DNA from 2 places in the Diaphorobacter sp. ED-3 genome. Region 1 is predicted to be linked to the other one. Evidence: predicted binding sites of a transcription regulator. Region 1 holds the regulator's gene; the other holds the start of a gene.

Region 1 (4,371 bases):
ACATGCAAAGCGTGCTGCAGGTGGTGGAGCACCTGGTTGGCGTAGCGCGCAAGGGCTGAAGCGCCCCGCCGCGACCAACGACAAGCGCGCCTACGGGCGCGCTTTTTTCATGCCTGCGCACCGGTTGGCGCGGCGGCATGACAGCCGGTGGCAGGCCTGTACGGGTTGATGCGATCCACTGCGGCGGCGGCGCGCTTGCGTCAGTACAATGACCGCAAGATTCGTGCCCTCTATGAGAACCCGATTGCCCTTCCTCCTCCTGTCCCGCGCCGCAGCGCTGGCCCTGGCGCTGGCTGCATCGCCGCTGGTGCATGCCGAAAAAGCCGACCGCAACAAGCCCATGAACATCGAGGCCGATGCCCTGCGCCACGATGAGCTCAAGCAGACCAGCGTTTTCACCGGCCGTGTCGTCATGACCAAGGGCACCATCGTGCTGCGCGGCGCGCAGCTGGAGGTGCGCCAGGATGCCGACGGCTTCCAGTACGGTGTGGTGACGGCCGAGCCGGGCAAGCGCGCTTTTTTCCGGCAAAAGCGTGACACCGCGCCGGGCGCGCCCGACGAGTTCGTCGAGGGCGAGGGTGAGGTCATCGAATACGACGGCCGCGCCGACGTGGTGAAGCTCATCCGCCGCGCCGAGCTGCGTCGCTACCGCGAGGCCACACTGACCGACGAGCTGGCCGGCGCCCTCATCGTCTACAACAACCTCACGGACGTGTTCACCGTGGACGGGCAGAAGACCGCGCCCGGCGGCGCCACTGCCGGCACGCCGGGCGGCCGGGTGCGGGCGGTGCTCGCGCCCAAGGAGCCCGCCTCGGGCACCAGCGCCACGCCGCCCGTGCGCACCGAGCCGCCCGCGCTGCGTACCAGCCCCAGCCTGGACGGCGCGAAGTGAGCGCGGCCTTGGACGATGCGCGCATGAGCGAAGGCGTCAGCCGCCTGGAGGCGCTGCACCTGGAGAAGTCCTACGGCAGCCGCAAGGTGGTCAAGGACGTGTCCGTGGTCGTGCAAAAGGGAGAGGTGGTGGGCCTATTGGGCCCCAACGGCGCCGGCAAGACCACGTCGTTCTACATGATCGTCGGCCTGGTGCGCAGCGACGGCGGCCGCATCAGCATCGACGGGCAGGACGTGACGGACATGCCCATCCACCGGCGCTCGCGGCTGGGCCTGTCGTACCTGCCGCAGGAAGCCTCGATCTTTCGCAAGCTCAATGTCGAAGACAACGTGCGCGCGGTGCTGGAGCTGCAGACCGACGAGGCCGGCCGCTCCCTGCCGCGCGCCGAGGTGGAGCGGCGCCTGACCGCGCTGCTGCAGGAACTGCGCGTGGACCACCTGCGCAAGTCGCCTGCACTGGCGCTGTCGGGCGGCGAGCGCCGGCGCGTGGAGATCGCGCGCGCGCTGGCCACGCAGCCGCGCTTCATCCTGCTGGATGAGCCCTTCGCCGGCATCGACCCGATCGCCGTGATCGAGATCCAGCGCATCATTGGCTTTCTCAAGGCGCGCGGCATTGGCGTGCTGATCACCGACCACAACGTGCGTGAGACGCTGGGCATCTGCGACCACGCCTTCATCATCAGCGACGGCCAGGTGCTGGCTCAGGGTACGCCGTCGGACATCGTCGACAACGCGGAAGTGCGCCGGGTGTACCTGGGCGAGCACTTCCGCATGTGAGAGTGATGGGCGACCACGGCGCGATGCAGGACCAGACAGTGGGTTGCAGGCCATGAAGCCCGGCCTGTCGCTGCGCGTCTCGCAGCACCTGGCGCTCACACCGCAGTTGCAGCAGTCGATCCGCCTGCTGCAGCTGTCCACGCTGGAGCTGGCCCAGGAGGTCGAGCAAATGCTCGACGAGAACCCCTTCCTGGAGCGCACGCTGGAAGAGGCCCCGCGCGAGGAGTTCGGCCTGGCCCAGGCCGATGCACCGGTGAGCGAGCAAGACCGAGAAGTCGAAGATGCTATTTATTCAGGAGCTGTCAGCGCAGGGCAGGAAAGCGCTACAAGCCAAAATGATGCAGAAACCTCCACAGCCGAATCCACGGCCGAACCCGCGGACTGGGAAGGCGACGGCTCGGTAGACCTGGCGCCCGACGACAGCGAGTGGGGCGGCGACGCCCCGGCACGCAACGGTGCCGGCGCGGGGAGCGACGACGAGGTGGACGCCACCGAGCTGGCCCGCAGCCAGGAGTCGCTCACGGCCTTCCTGCACCGCCAGGCGCTGGCGCTGCGCCTGTCCGAGCTGGACATGGCCGCGCTGCGCTTCCTCATCGAATCGCTGAACGACGACGGCTACCTGGACGAGTCGCTGCAGGACCTGGCCGCCAGCCTGGCGGGCACCGAAGACCCCGAGCAACTCGATGAATTGGTGCACCGCTTCACCGTGGCGCTGCGCCTGCTGCAAAGCCTGGAGCCCGCGGGCGTGGGCGCGCGCGGACTGGCCGAATGCCTCACGCTGCAGTTGCGTGCGATGGACCAGGACGAAGAGGGCGACCCCGACGTGATCCAGGCCGCGCTGGCCATTTGCGGCCAGCCGCTGGACCTGCTGGCCAAGCGCGACGTGCGCCGCCTGGCGCAGGCCTGCGGCACCAGCGAAGAGCGCACGCGCGCTGCGATGGCCTTGATCGCGCGGCTGGAGCCACGCCCGGGCAGGCGCTTTGCCGACGTGGACCGCAACATCATCGTGCCCGACGTGATCGTCAAGAAAACCGGCCGCGGCGGACAGCAGAACTTCAGCGTGCAGCTCAACCCGGACGTGATGCCGCGCCTGCGCGTGCACGACATCTACGCCGGCGCGTTGCGCGGCGGCCGTGGCGAAGGCCACCAGGCGCTGCAGGCACGGCTGCAGGAGGCGCGCTGGTTCATCAAGAACATCCAGCAGCGTTTTGACACCATCCTGCGCGTGTCGCGCGCCATCGTGGAGCGGCAGAAGAACTTCTTCGTGCATGGCGAACTGGCCATGCGCCCGCTGGTGCTGCGCGACATTGCCGATGAACTGGGCCTGCACGAGTCCACCATCAGCCGCGTGACCACCGCCAAGTACATGGCCACACCCCAGGGCACGTACGAGCTCAAATACTTCTTCGGCTCGGGGCTGGGCACCGAAACCGGCGGCAACGCCTCCAGTACGGCCGTGCGCGCGCTCATCAAGCAGTTCATCGCGGCCGAGAACCCGCACAAGCCGCTGTCGGACAGCCAGATCGCCGAGATGCTCAAGGAGCAGGGCATTGAATGTGCGCGCCGCACCGTGGCCAAATACCGTGAGGCGCTCAAGATCGCCCCGGCCAACCTCCGCAAGGCACTTTGAACCATGGCACGCGTCGTCTTCGACCTTCCCCCGCACTTCGGCTTCAGTACCGAGCTGCAGATCTACATCAGCCATGTCAACCAGGGCGGGCACCTGGACAACGCGCAGTTGCTCAGCCTCGTGTCCGAGGCGCGCGTGCGTTTCTTCAAGTCGCTGGGTTACCCCGAGGCCGACGTGGCGGGCCTGTCCACCGTGGTGGGCGACATCGTGGCGCAATACAAGTCCGAGGCGTTCCACGGCGAGACGCTGCGCGTGGAGATGACGCCGCAGGACTTCAACCGCTACGGCTTCGACCTCGTCTTCCGGTTGACCGAGAAGAGCCAGGGGCGCGAGATCGCGCGCGGCAAGACCGGCATCGTCTTCATCGACCGGGCGGCCCGCAAGCCCGCACCCATTCCCGAATCCGTGCTCCAGCCATTGCTGCAGCGCGCAGCACAGCCGCAATGAACCAGCTTCAACTCTTTTTGCCCTGCGCCGCTGGCGTGGAGGGCTATCTGGCCGACGAGGTGCATGGCCTCACGGGGCTGGCCGGGCAGGACCTGCTCGTGGGCCGCGCGGGCGTGCTGCTGCGCGCCTCCTGGCGCGACGCGCTGCGCCTGAACCTGCACAGCCGCCTGGCGCAGCGCGTGCTGGTGCAACTGGCCGAGCGGCCCTACCGCAACGAGGACGACATCTATGCCGCCGCGGCCGACGTGGCCTGGGAGATCTGGTTCACCCCGCGCCAGAGCTTCAAGGTGGAGGTGACGGCCCAGCACAGCCCGCTCAAGAGCCTGAACTTCGCCGCGCTGCGCGTGAAGGATGCCGTGGCCGACCGCTTCCGCGCCAAGGCCGGCGTGCGCCCCGACGTGCAGACGCAGTGGCCCGACGTGCGCGTGCACCTGCACCTGACCAGCGACCGCGCCCAGATCTACATCGACACCTCGGGCGAACCGCTGTTCAAACGCGGCTGGCGCGAGGACAAGGGCGACGCGCCGCTCAAGGAAACGCTGGCCGCCGCCATGATCGCCGCCACCGGCTGGGACCCGCATGGCGAGCAGCCGCTGCCGCTGTACGACCCCTGCTGCGGCAGCGGC
Region 2 (4,371 bases), 1.9 Mb from region 1:
CATCCTCATGACCTCGCTGGCCTTTGGCTTCGGCGTGGTGCCGCTGGCCCTGGGCACGGGCGCCGGCGCAGGCGGGCGCAATGCCATCGGCACGGCCGTGCTGGGCGGCACCGTGGCCTCCACGGTGCTGGGCATCTTCATGGTGCCGGTGTTTTTCCTGCTGATCCGCAGTTGGTTCAAGAGCCGCTCGCGCCAGGAAGACGCGGCCCAGCCTGCCCCCATCCACCCGGAGAGTGCCGCATGACGCGCCCCCATCCCTTCACGCCTGTGACCGCCGCCCTGGCCTGCGCCCTGCTGGCCGGCTGCAACCTGGCGCCACGCTACGAAGCGCCGCCGCTGCCCGTGCCGGACACGGTGGCATCGCCCCTGCCCCAGCCACCGACCGCCGGCGCCGTGGCGCTGCCGGACGGAGGTCCCATGGCCTGGCAAGACTTCGTGCAGGACGCCCGCCTGCGCACGGTGGTGGAACAGGCCCTGGCGAACAACCGCGACCTGCGCGTGGCGGTACTGGCCATCGACAAGGCCCGCGCGCAGTACGGCGTGGTGCAGGCCGACCGCTTTCCCACGGTGAACGCGGCCGGCGCGGGCAACCGCAGCCGCACCGCTGACGACCTGACCGCCGCGGGCCGCTCCAACACCACCAGCCAGTACAGCGCCACACTGGGCTTCAGCAGCTACGAGATCGACTTCTTCGGCCGCGTGCGCAACCTGAACGATGCCGCGCTGCAGGAGTTCCTGCGCGTGGCGGAGAACCGCCGCAGCGTGCAGCTCAGCCTGGTGGCCGAGGTGATCGGCGCCTGGCTCACGCTGGACGCCGACGCGCGCCGCCTGCAACTGGCACGCGAGACCCTGCGCACGCGCCAGCAGGCCCTGGAGCTCACGCAGCGCAGCCATGAACTGGGCGCCAGCTCGGGCCTGGTGCTGGCGCAGGCCCAGTCGGCGGCCGACACCGCACGCGTGGATGCGGCCGCCTTCGTCTCGCAGCTGGCGCGCAGCCGCAACGCCCTGGCCCTGCTGGTGGGATCGCCCGTGCCCCCAGCGTTGTTGCCCGCCAGCGTGGCCACCGTGGAAACGGCCATCGCGGGCCCGGCCACGACTGCAACCCAGCCCTCTCCCGGCACCGGTACTGCGAACAGTCCTGCCCCCCGGTCCCCCGTCCCCGCGCTGGCCGATCCCGAGGCGCCCGCAACGGCGCTGCTGGCCGTGCCTGCAGACGTTCCGTCCAGCGTGCTGCTGCGCCGCCCCGACGTGCGCGCGGCCGAGCATGCACTGCAGGGCGCCACGGCCAATATCGGCGCGGCCCGCGCGGCGTTCTTTCCGTCGATCACGCTCACGGCCTCGGTGGGCACGGCCAGCAATGCGCTGTCGGGCCTGTTCGAGGGCGGCAACGGCACCTGGGCGTTCGCGCCGCAGATCCGCCTGCCGATCTTCGACGCCGGCCGCAATCAGGCCAACCTGCGCGTGGCCGAGGTGACGCGCGACACCGCCGTGGCCCAGTACGAGAAGGCCATCCAGACCGCCTTCCGCGAAGTGTCCGACGCGCTGGCCGAGCGCGCCACGCTCACCGAGCGCCTGCAGGCGCAAGGCTCGCTGGTGCAGGCCACACAGCGCACGCTGCAGCTGTCGGACGCACGCTTTCGCCTCGGTGCGGACAACTACCTCGCCGTGCTGGACGCGCAGCGCACGCTGTATGCCGCACAGCAGGCGCAGATCACGCTGCAATTGGCCGAGCAGGTCAACCGCGTGACGCTCTACAAGGTGCTGGGCGGCGCCTGGACGGACCCAACACCACCGCCGGCAGGCGGCTCCTGATTCCATCGCTGGCAGCGCTTGAGGGGCAAGCGCTGGACGCTGTTCTTGTTCAATTGCGGTGCATCGGGCGCGCACGCAGGGGCCGTGCCACCGGCACAACATCCCCTACGAGGTCCGGGCGCAATCAGGACGCCAGCGCTCGCACCATCGCGCCGCCACTTGCACCACGGCGGTGCGCAGCCCGCCACGCCCGCCCAAGCGCGCGATTGCTCCTGAAACCATAGCTGCTCGCACTTGTCCATCAAGCGATAGCGGACTATTCATCCCAACCCATGAGCGCACACCTCTCACCCCGCCGCACCCTGGCACGCCCATTGCATTGAAGCCAGCGCGGCCACGGTAGGCCGCAGCGCGAGCCCTCTCCAACGGCGGAGGCAGGGCTCGCGGGACGAAGGCGTCCCCACCCGCAACCAGGCCCCTGCCCGGTGCGGCGTGCGGACGCCTTTTTTGTTGATGTGGCTGCGCGGGGCATTCCCGCCGGGGAGACGATGGTGAAGCAATCCAGGCTGGTGATGGTGGGCAATGGCATGGCAGGCGTGCGCGCGCTGGAAGAGCTGCTCAAGATCGCGCCCGACCTCTACGACATCACGGTGTTCGGCGCCGAGCCGCACCCCAACTACAACCGCATCCTGCTGTCGCCCGTGCTGGCGGGCGAGCAGACGCTGGAGGAGATCGTCCTCAACGACTGGTCCTGGTATGCGGACCACCACATCACGCTGCACGCGGGGTGCACCGTGACCCACGTGGACCGCACGCGGCGCACCGTGCATGGCGTGGCGCAGGACGGCCGCACCGTCGAGGCCCCCTACGACCGGCTGATCCTCGCCACGGGCTCCAACCCGTTCATGCTGCCCATTCCGGGCCGTGAGCTGCCCGGCGTGCTGGCCTACCGCGACATCGCGGACACGCAGGCCATGATCGACGCTGCCGCTAGCTACCGGCACGCCGTGGTGATCGGCGGCGGCCTGCTGGGCCTGGAGGCGGCCAACGGCCTCATGAAGCGCGGCATGCAGGTCACCGTGGTGCATGCGGGCGAGTGGCTCATGGAGCGCCAGCTTGACGACGTGGCGGGCAAGCTGCTGCAGCAGTCGCTGGCCGAGCGCGGCATGCAGTTCCTGATGCAGGCGCAGACGCAGGAACTGGTGGCCGGCGGCGACGGCCGCGTGGCTGCGGTGCGCTTCAAGGACGGCAGCGAGGTGCCCGCCCAGCTCGTGGTGATGGCCGTGGGCATCCGCCCCAACACGGCCCTGGCCGAGCAGATGCACCTGCACGTCAACCGCGGCATCGTCGTCAGCGACACGCTGCAGACCGTGACCGACCCACGCATCTACGCCGTGGGCGAATGCGCGGCGCACCGCGGCATCGCCTACGGGCTGGTGGCGCCGCTGTTCGAGCAGGGCAAGGTGCTGGCCAACCACCTGGCGGAATGGGGCATCGGGCGCTACCAGGGCTCGCTCACCTCCACCAAGCTCAAGGTCACGGGCATCGACCTGTTTTCCGCCGGCGACTTCCAGGGCGGCGAGGGCACGGAGGAGATCGTGCTCAGCGACCCGCATGCCGAGGGCGGGGGTGTATACAAGAAGCTGGTGCTCAAGGACGACCGGCTCGTGGGCGCCTGCCTCTATGGCGACACGGTGGACGGCAGCTGGTACTTCAAGCTGCTGCGTGACGGCCGCAGCGTGGCCGACATCCGCGACCGGCTCATGTTCGGCGAATCGCACCTGGGCGACGCGGGCCATCAGGGCCAGAACAAGGCCGCCGCCATGGCCGACAGCGACGAGGTCTGCGGCTGCAACGGCGTGACCAAGGGCCAGATCTGCAAGGCCATCAAGGACAAGGGCCTGTTCACGCTGGACGAGGTGCGCAAGCACACCAAGGCCAGCGCCAGCTGCGGCTCGTGCACCGGGCTGGTGGAGCAGATCCTCATGGCCACTGCGGGCGGCGACTATTCCGCCACGCCCAAGACCAAGCCCGTGTGCGCCTGCACCGACCACGGCCACCAGGCCGTGCGCGAAGCCATCCGCACACACCGGCTGTTGACCGTGGACGGCGTGTTTCGCTTCCTGGAGTGGAAGACGCCCAACGGCTGCGCCACCTGCCGCCCGGCCGTGAACTACTACCTCATCAGCACTTGGCCCAAGGAGGCGCGGGACGACCCGCAAAGCCGCTTCATCAACGAGCGCAGCCACGCCAACATTCAGAAAGATGGCACCTACAGTGTGGTGCCGCGCATGTGGGGCGGCGAGACCAGTGCCGCCGAACTGCGCCGCATCGCCGACGTGGTGGACAAGTACCAGATCCCCACGGTGAAGGTCACGGGCGGCCAGCGCATCGACCTGCTGGGCGTGAAGAAGGAAGACCTGGTCAACGTCTGGCGCGACATCGGCATGCCCTGCGGCCACGCCTACGCCAAGGCGCTGCGCACCGTGAAGACCTGCGTGGGCAGCGAGTGGTGCCGCATGGGCACGCAGGACAGCACGCAGCTCGGCAAGGACCTGGAGCACGCCTTCGTGGGCATGTACGCGCCGCACAAGGTCAAGTTCGCCGTCAGCGGCTGCC

What was found. Region 1 encodes sigma-54, which starts transcription at its own class of promoters, with help from an activator protein. Its sites were predicted from a motif close to TGGCANGNAANCTGCTTT; they were not measured.
Region 2: nirB (nitrite reductase large subunit NirB) is a predicted target of sigma-54. The motif match lies at 2,116-2,133, and genes of this name have one in related genera.

What each region holds. Positions count from the first base shown of each region.
Region 1 covers NZ_CP115182.1:552,119-556,489, forward strand. The annotation lists gene PCQ86_RS02715 (thiol:disulfide interchange protein DsbA/DsbL) at 1-59, shown strand, start outside; gene lptA (lipopolysaccharide transport periplasmic protein LptA) at 233-892, shown strand; gene lptB (LPS export ABC transporter ATP-binding protein) at 916-1,668, shown strand; gene PCQ86_RS02730 (RNA polymerase factor sigma-54) at 1,721-3,298, shown strand; gene PCQ86_RS02735 (acyl-CoA thioesterase) at 3,302-3,745, shown strand; gene PCQ86_RS02740 (THUMP domain-containing class I SAM-dependent RNA methyltransferase) at 3,742-4,371, shown strand, end outside.
Region 2 covers NZ_CP115182.1:2,792,719-2,797,089, forward strand. The annotation lists gene PCQ86_RS13600 (efflux RND transporter permease subunit) at 1-244, shown strand, start outside; gene PCQ86_RS13605 (efflux transporter outer membrane subunit) at 241-1,812, shown strand; gene nirB (nitrite reductase large subunit NirB) at 2,301-4,371, shown strand, end outside.